Regions from separate parts of the Stutzerimonas sp. genome, predicted to be linked through region 2. Evidence: riboswitches for the same ligand, from Rfam matches in the RefSeq annotation. Region 2 holds a riboswitch; the other holds the start of a gene.

Region 1 (4,452 bases), on a different contig from region 2:
CCGGTTACAGCGCCTGGTAGCGCAGGGTGAAATACACCGCGCGGCCGGGTTGCTCGTAGGTTTGTGTCGTTTCGTACTCACGGTCGAACAGGTTCGCCAGCTTGGCCTGCAGGCGCCAGGGCTCGTCGAAGCGGTATTCGCCGCGCAGATCCATGAGGGCGTAGCCGGGCATGCGGGAGCTCTCGACATTGCTTGCTTTGTCGAAGCGCTCGCTCACTGCATACAGCGAGGCGCCCAGGCCGACGGCGCCGAACTGGCGATCCAGATCCAGGTTGAACTGGCGCTTGGCGCGGCGCTGCAACAGATGGCCATGGTTGGCCTTGCTGCGATCCTGCGGGTCCATGAAGGTCAAGTTGGCGGCCAGGTCCCAGCCAGCCAACACGGTGGCTACGGTGGTTTCGATGCCGCGGATACGCGCCACATCGACGTTTTCCGGGCGCATGGGATTTGTGCCCGCCCAGACGATCAGGTCCTCGATCTGGTTTTCATAGGCGTTGACGCTCCAGTCGCCCCAGCCATGGCTGCCGCGGATGCCCAGCTCGTAGCTTTCCGATTCTTCCGGTTGGACGTCCGGGTTGCCGGCAGTGGAGCTGCTTGCCGGGTAGTACAGGTCGTTGAACGTCGGCGCGCGATAGGCGGTACCGTAGGCGGCGGTCAGCGTCAGCGCGTCGCTCAGATCGAAGCTGTAGCCCAGGCTACCGGTATCGTGCGAGCCGAAGAATTCATCATCGTCACGGCGCAGTCCCGCCTGTACGCCATGGCGACCAAAAGCGGCCTGATACTGGATGAAGTAGCCCCTGTTGTAGCGGCGGTCCTTGGCATAGCTGTCGCTGCTGTCGATGCGGTCTGTCTGGTATTCCATGCCCAAACTCAATACCTGCGCCTCTCCGAACCGGAGGTCGTTCTGCCAGCTCAAGCTGTCGCGGCGAGTATCGAAGCGCGAATAGAAGTTGCCGTCCTGGAAGTTATCTCCCAGATCTTCGCTGTGCCCTGCCTGCAGGGTAACGCCCCAGAACGCCGCCGGTGAGAAGCGCGCACGGCCACTGATCGCTTGCAGGGAGCCGTCGCTGTAGGCATCGCGACCGCTGGCGCCGCTGCTTGAACGACTGTCGAAGTCGCTGTGGTTCTCGCTCTGCAGCCAGCTGCCGTCGAGCTCCAGGCCGTTGTCGAGGCGATAGCCCGCACGCAGCAGAGCGGATAATTCACGGTAACCGTCGGCGTCCGGCTCGAATGCATTGGGCGCAGTGCTGCGGTAGGCGCGGGCATTGATGCCGTCGGTGGATTCGCTGGCCACGCCGAGGTTGAACCAGCCGTTGCCGTGGCTGCCCGCCACGCCAGCCGATCCACTGTGGCTCGAACGCGAGCCCGTGCCCACCGAGAGGTATGGCTTGAAACCATCGGCGCCTCCGCGGCGGGTGAATATCTGGATCACCCCGCCCATCGCCTCCGAACCGTACAGGCTGGAACGCGGCCCGCGCACGATTTCGATGCGCTCGATCTGCTCCACCGGGATGTTCTGCAACGCGGCGCTGCCGGAAGTAGCCGAGCCGACCCGCACCCCGTCGATCAGCACCAGCACATGCTTGTCACTGGTACCACGAATGGAAACCGAGGTGCTCTTGCCGCGTCCGCCGTTGCGGGTGACGCTCACGCCAGCCAGGCGCTGCAGCAGCTCAGGGACGCTCGTGGCCTGCTGGCGTTCGATCTCGTCACGGGTAATAAGGCTACTTGAGGCAATGGATACCGGCGAGTTGCCGGTCCGGCTGGCGGTGATCAGCTGCTGGTCCAGGTGCAAGGCCGCGCCGGACTCGGCAAGAACATAGGTAGGGAGACCCAGCAGGACTACTGCCAGGGATAGGGGACTTCGCATTGGTTAGGGATTCTCCGTCGTGCCCGCCGCACGACATACAGTCGATAAAGGCAGACGGAGAGAATGAAAGAGGTGCAGGCAGCCGCACCCCGATCAGCGCCCGCCGCACTGCCGTGGAATGCGACAGGCCGGTCTCCGGGCTTGCGAGCGGACGCATGAAGCATCCCGAAACCGCGCCTTCCCATGCCTGTGGCACAGTGGCTGTGAGCGGTTTCTTGTCTCGCCTACCGTTGCGGGGGCAGCGCCGGAATCTTCGAAGAATGAACCGGCTTCCCTGTTTCACCCAGCTGGCTTTTCGCCAGGGGCACCTGAAGCAGCGCGGAGGTTAGTCCAAGGCCCTGCGTAGCGCAACCTGAAGCGTTCGGGGCTATACGACAACAACGATCGGATGCCTCTCGCTGGCAATTTGCCGGAACGCCAGACGCTTACCGGCTTCGAATGCAACAATGGACCATCCGGCCACCCCTCAACGAGAAGACGCCAGCCACATGACGACCATCGTGCAGATCTCCGACACCCACTTCGGCACTGAGCAACCGGCAGTGGTGCAAGCCATGGAAGACCATGTACGCGAGCATGGTGCCGATCTGCTGATCTTTTCCGGTGACATCACCCAGCGCGCCAGAGCCGGGCAGTTCGCGGCCGCTCAGGCGTTCGTTCAGCGGCTGCATAGTCATGGAATTCCCGAAGCGCTGGTGATCCCCGGCAACCACGACATTCCGCTATACAACGTGTTTGCACGCTTTCTGATGCCCTATCGCAACTACCGCCGGCATTTCGGCCACGATCTGGAACCGACCTTCGAAAACGACGAAATGCTAGCGATCGGGCTCAATACTACCCACCCGCGACGGCATAAAGACGGCCTGGTAACCGCCGAGCAGGTGCAGGCGGTAGCACGGCGGTTAAAGCAGAGCGACCCAAACAAGGTCCGTATCGTGGTGGCGCATCAGCCCTTCGGCGCGATGGTGTTGAGCGATCTGAGCAACCTGCAACACGGCGCCGACGCAGCGTTGCACTGCTGGGCAGATGAAGGGCTCGATCTGGTAATGGGCGGGCATATTCATCTGCCCTACGTGTTGCCATTGACCAAGCAGTACACCGGCCTGTCGCGGGAAATCTGGATGATCCAGGCCGGCACCACGTTGTCATCGCGGGTCCGCGGCACCTCCCCGAATTCTTTCAACCGCCTCAAGCTGCATCCCGGCACCGACAAGAAAGCCTGCGTCGAACGCTGGGATCTGCTGGATGATCGCTTCGTGCTGGGATCGCACTTCAACCTGCACTGGTAGAGGCGCCAAGAACGGCAGAATGTCGTCTATATACGAATGACCAAGCAGAGCGAACGCATTTTTGATCAGCCGTGTCGCAGCCTTTGTTAGGCAGAGGTATACGTCAGAAGCGGCCCAAACTAGTGCCTAGGATTAAATCCGGCTGGTTTGGTTGCCAGCCATTCGACGAACATGCTCAGGCGCGGATCACCAAGCAATGCCTCTCGGCTGTTGTAGATGAGCGCCAATTCTTTCTCGCTGAACAGTCGATGAATCTGATTGTGGCAGGGCCGGCAAACCCACAAGGTGGCAGTGATGCGCTCCTCACGGGCGAAGCGCTTGCGCACATAGGTTTTGCCGTGCAGCGCTTTGGGGATTAGATGATGACGGGTCAAGGGTGCCTGTCGGCGACAGAGCTCGCACGCCTCGGGCTGGTCCGGCAGACGAAGGATAGGCGGCATGCTCAGCTGCTCTACCCGATGTCGAAGCCAAGATGGTATTGCATGGATGCGGTTGTGCTGCGCGCAGACGATGCGTCGGTCATTTCGACTCCTACCAGGCGCGTGAGTCAGGGATTGCGGGCGAGATGCTCGCTGTCGAGAAGGCGCTTGGCGCTGAGGTAGTTCTTCTGCCAGTAACTATTGGAGAGGCTGTCCAGCCGCACCGTTCCGCCGCTGGATGGTGCGTGGACGAAACGCCCATTGCCGACGTAGATGGCCGCATGGCTGACGCGGCGCCCGCCACTGGTCGCGAAGAACAGCAGATCGCCCGCCTGTAGCGCATCGCGCCCGACGGAAGTACCGCGCATGGTGCTCATTTCGCGCGTGGTACGAGGCAATGCGAGATCCGCTGCGCCACGGAAGACGTAGCCGATCAGACCACTGCAATCGAAGCCGCTATCGGGTGTGTTGCCGCCGTAGCGATAAGGCGTGCCGACCAGCCCCAGGGCAGTGAACAGGACATCTTCAGCCGTGCCCGGATACTGTTGAGGTGTTGGCTGCGGCGTAAGGACTACCGGCTCGACAGGCGCTCGGCTGGAACAGGCTGTAAGCAGCAAGGCGGCCAGCAGAACGGTCGAGAAGCGAGCCAGAAGAGGCATGGCAGAGCAGTCCAGGCAAATGAGCCATCACTCTGCCGGCATGCAGCGGTGGATGCAAGCCCGGCGCACCGCTATATCAACGCTCAATGATGAGTGGGAATGGTGCTTGAATCGTGAGCCAGCGCCAGCACGCGCTTGGCCTGTATAAAGCTTGCGCGCCAGTATTTGTCATCCAGGCTGTCGACGCGAACGCCGCCACTGCGACTACTGGA
Region 2 (4,452 bases):
CGATGGACGACGATGATCTGCGCCGCGGTCAGCCGACCACGCACAAGGCCTTCGACGAAGCCTGCGCAATCCTCGCCGGCGATGGCCTGCAAAGCCTTGCTTTCGAATCACTGGCGAGCGACGCGCATAACCCGAAGGACGCGGCGCTGCGCCTGGAAATGGCGGTCAGCCTGTCCCGCGCAGCCGGTCCGGCCGGCATGGTCGGTGGTCAGGCCATCGATCTGGGTTCGGTGGGCCTAAAGCTCGATCGCAACGCCTTGGAGCTGATGCACCGGCACAAGACCGGCGCGCTAATCGAGGCCAGCGTTCGTCTCGGCGCCCTTGCCAGCGGTCGTGCCGATGCAGAGAAGCTGGCCGCTCTGCAGCAATACGCGCAGGCCATTGGCCTGGCCTTTCAGGTGCAGGACGACATTCTCGATGTGGAAAGCGACACCGCCACGCTAGGCAAGCACCAGGGCGCCGATATCGCCCGCGACAAACCCACCTACCCCGCACTGCTGGGCATGGACGTGGCAAAGGCCTATGCGTTGGAACTTCGCGACCTTGCACTCGACGCCGTCGCCACCTTCGGCACCGCCGCTGAGCCGTTGCGCCAGCTGGCCTGCTTCATCGTCGAACGCCGCAACTGAAGCCACAGGGCAACCACCGAGCCGCTTCGCTGACACGACCCGACGGCGACCGTTGATGCTTGAGTCGTTCTTCTCGCTGTAACCATCGGGTAAACTGCGGCTCTTTTTTCAGCCAAAAACGATTCGCTCGATGCCCAAGACGTTCCATGAGATTCCTCGGGTCCGCCCTGCAACGCCCGTTCTAGATCGCGCGGCCACTCCCGAGCAACTGCGCCGGCTGGGCGAAGCGGAACTCGAAGAACTCGCCAACGAGCTGCGGCAAGACTTGCTTTATAGCGTCGGCCGCACCGGCGGGCACTTTGGTGCCGGGCTTGGTGTGATCGAGCTGACCATTGCCCTGCACTACGTTTACGACACGCCCGACGACCGTCTGGTCTGGGACGTCGGTCATCAAGCCTATCCACACAAGATCCTTACTGGTCGCCGCGAACGCATGGCCAGCCTGCGTCAGAAAGACGGTCTCGCGGCCTTTCCGCGCCGCAGCGAAAGCGAGTACGACACCTTTGGCGTCGGCCATTCCAGCACCTCGATCAGCGCCGCACTGGGCATGGCCATCGCTGCTCGCCTGCAGGGCAAGAAGCGCAAGTCCATTGCCGTGATCGGTGACGGCGCGCTCACCGCCGGCATGGCCTTCGAGGCGCTGAACCACGCCCCTGAAGTTGGCGCCGACATGCTGGTGGTGCTCAACGACAACGACATGTCGATCTCGCGCAACGTTGGCGGTCTGTCCAACTATCTCGCCAAGATTCTTTCCAGCCGTACCTACACGAGCATGCGCGAAGGCAGCAAGAAGGTCCTGTCGCGCCTACCCGGCGCCTGGGAAATTGCTCGCCGTACCGAAGAATATGCCAAGGGCATGCTGGTCCCCGGCACGCTGTTCGAAGAGCTCGGCTGGAACTACATCGGGCCCATCGACGGCCACGATCTGCCGACCCTGATCGCCACCCTGCGTAACATGCGCGACCTCTCCGGGCCGCAATTCCTGCATGTGGTGACCAAGAAGGGCAAAGGCTTCGCCCCGGCTGAAGTCGATCCGATTACCTGGCATGCGATCAGCAAGCTGGAACCCGTCGGCGCTCCAGCGGCCCCTAAAAAGCCCAGCGGCCCGAAATACTCCAACGTCTTCGGTCAATGGCTGTGCGACATGGCCGCCGCTGATCCGCGCTTGGCCGGCATTACTCCGGCCATGAAGGAAGGTTCCGACCTGGTCGCGTTCAGCGAGCGCTTCCCGGATCGCTACTTCGATGTCGCCATCGCCGAACAGCACGCCGTGACATTGGCTGCCGGCATGGCCTGCGAAGGAGCCAAACCGGTGGTTGCGATCTATTCGACCTTCCTGCAGCGCGCTTATGACCAACTGATCCATGACGTCGCCGTGCAGAACCTCAACGTACTGTTCGCCATCGACCGCGCCGGTTTGGTCGGCGAAGACGGCCCGACCCATGCTGGCAGCTTCGATCTCACCTATCTGCGCTGCATCCCCGGCATGCTGGTGATGACGCCGAGTGACGAAAACGAGATGCGCCGCATGCTCACCACTGGCTACCATTTCGAAGGCCCCGCAGCGGTGCGTTATCCACGTGGCACCGGCCCGAACGCGACGATCGAGCCCGGCCTCGAACCGCTGGAAATAGGCAAGGGTGTGGTGCGCCGCGAAGGCCGCAACGGCAGCGGCCGCCGGGTCGCACTGCTGGTTTTCGGCGTTCAACTGGCCGAAGCCCTGAAGGTCGGCGAAAGTCTCGATGCAACGGTAGTCGACATGCGCTTCGTCAAACCGCTTGATGAAGCATTGGTGCGCCAGCTGGCTGCCGATCACGAGCTACTGGTGACTATCGAAGAAAATAGCATCATGGGCGGCGCCGGCAGCGCTGTGAGCGAATTCCTCGCCAACGAAAACCTGCAAAAGCCGATCCTTCATCTGGGACTGCCGGACTACTACGTCGAGCACGCCAAGCCCAGCGAGATGCTTGCCGAGTGCGGCCTGGATGCCAGCGGCATCGAAGCCGCCGTGCGTGCGCGGCTGGAAGTGCTACAGGCTGCGTCGTAAAACAATGCCACCGTGGAAAATTGCGAAGCGTGTCCACCTCAAAAGCCGGATGTAAAAGGCGACATCCACCCTACGCCTCTAAGGCCGCGCCTTATATTCACTTGTTTCCAGGCTCGCCGCTGGAAACGAATCAAAGCAGAACCGCATCTTTCGCGCTTCCCGCGACGCGTCGTTCTCAAGCCCCTGCGTGGAACATCTGCTCGATCCCAGACGCAACCGCGATAGATGACGTTTCTGTCACCGCCTGCCTTGTGTTTCGCTGCATCACCCCGTAAGGTTCGCGCGTTTTATCCGCCCAGGTGTGCACGACCGCAAGGTCCGCATTAAACGGGAAGCCGGTGCGCTCCAACGAGCCAAGCCGGCGCTGCCCCCGCAACGGTAATCGACCGTGATCCACGGATCACCGCCCGCTCAACCGCCACTGTGTCCTGACACGGGAAGGCGAGCTCGGTGCGCGTCGAAAGCCCGGAGACCGGCCTGACGGATTCGACTGGTGTTGCGGAGGGCAGCACCGTCAAGCGCTGCGCATTATTCCGCGCGCTTGTTCCTGCCCTCCTCAAAAGCTCTGAACTTTTGAGGATTGATTCATGAAACTGACCCGTCTTGCCTTGGCTGTGGCACTGCTGCCCAGCGTTTCCGCATTCGCCCAGACGCCAAGCCGCGATGAGGCGCTGAAGCTCAACGATACCGTCGTGTCCGCCAACCGCGTGCCGCAACTGCGAACGCAGACAGCGGCTGCAACGACCGTATTCAACCGCGCCGACATAGACCGCCTGCAAGTACGCAGTGTGGCCGAACTGCTCGAGCGCGTGCCCGGCGTCAATGTCGTGCGCACCGGAGGCGCAGGTAGCCTCACCAGTCTGCTCGTTCGCGGCACCGCCAGCGGGCAGACGCTGATTCTAGTCGATGGCCAGCGCATCGCTGCAGCGTCCAGCGGCACCAGCAGTCTCGAGTTTCTCAGCCCTGACCAGATCGAGCGGGTGGAAGTCGTGCGCGGTGCGCGCTCCGCGCTGTACGGCTCCGACGCCATTGGCGGCGTGGTACAGATTTTTACCCGACAAGGGAGCGGCAAGGGGCTCAACCCCTATGTGCGCCTCGGCGCGGGTAGCCATTCGACTTTCGAGCGTAACCTGGGAGTATCCGGAGGCAACGGCCAGACCCGCTTTAACGTCGGTGCCTCGCTGAACGAAACCGACGGCATCGACGCGACCCGCCACGGTGACAATCTGAACCGTGACGACGATGCCTATCGCAACCGCTCGCTCAGTGTGAACCTGGCGCATCGTTTCAATGAAAGACTGGAAGCCGGCGTAAGCGCGCTCGATCAGCGCGGGCAGATCGAATATGACGACGTCTTTGGTCCGTCCCGACCCACGACCGAGTTTCAGCTCAGCACATTGTCCGGTTTCGTCGATCTGCAGATCAATGACCGATGGAGCAGCCGATTCGAGGCAGGTCACAGCGAGGACAAGCGAGACACTGGCAACGAGCTGTCAGGTGCCACTGAGGATATGTTCTACAGCTTCGCCACCTATCGCGACTCGGCCAGCTGGGTCAACACGCTGACCCTCGACAGCGACCATCAGCTCCTTCTGGGCGCCGATTGGTATGAAGACCGCCTGCACAGCACCACCGACTTCGTCGAGGAGGCGCGCTGGAACCAGGCCGGTTTCATCCAGCACCGTTACAACGGCTCCGTATTTTCCACCGAGCTAGGGCTGCGGCATGACAAGAACCAGCAGTACGGCAGCGAAAACAGCTGGAACGCCGCGCTAA

Evidence for each region. A riboswitch is a leader RNA that binds a small molecule or an ion and turns the genes downstream of it on or off. The one in region 2 is predicted to bind cobalamin.
Region 1: another riboswitch for cobalamin. It lies ahead of btuB (TonB-dependent vitamin B12 receptor); the one in region 2 lies ahead of AC2LD7_RS08745 (TonB-dependent receptor domain-containing protein).

The regions. Positions count from the first base shown of each region.
Region 1 is NZ_CEXBBO010000033.1:23,877-28,328, reverse strand. Features, by position in the region: gene btuB (TonB-dependent vitamin B12 receptor) at 5-1,870, opposite strand; cobalamin riboswitch at 1,980-2,197, opposite strand; gene AC2LD7_RS17635 (metallophosphoesterase family protein) at 2,359-3,162, shown strand; gene AC2LD7_RS17630 (hypothetical protein) at 3,282-3,602, opposite strand; gene AC2LD7_RS17625 (C40 family peptidase) at 3,710-4,240, opposite strand; gene AC2LD7_RS17620 (C40 family peptidase) at 4,324-4,452, opposite strand, start outside.
Region 2 is NZ_CEXBBO010000010.1:124,214-128,665, forward strand. Features, by position in the region: gene AC2LD7_RS08735 (polyprenyl synthetase family protein) at 1-629, shown strand, start outside; gene dxs (1-deoxy-D-xylulose-5-phosphate synthase) at 760-2,676, shown strand; cobalamin riboswitch at 2,956-3,171, shown strand; gene AC2LD7_RS08745 (TonB-dependent receptor domain-containing protein) at 3,264-4,452, shown strand, end outside.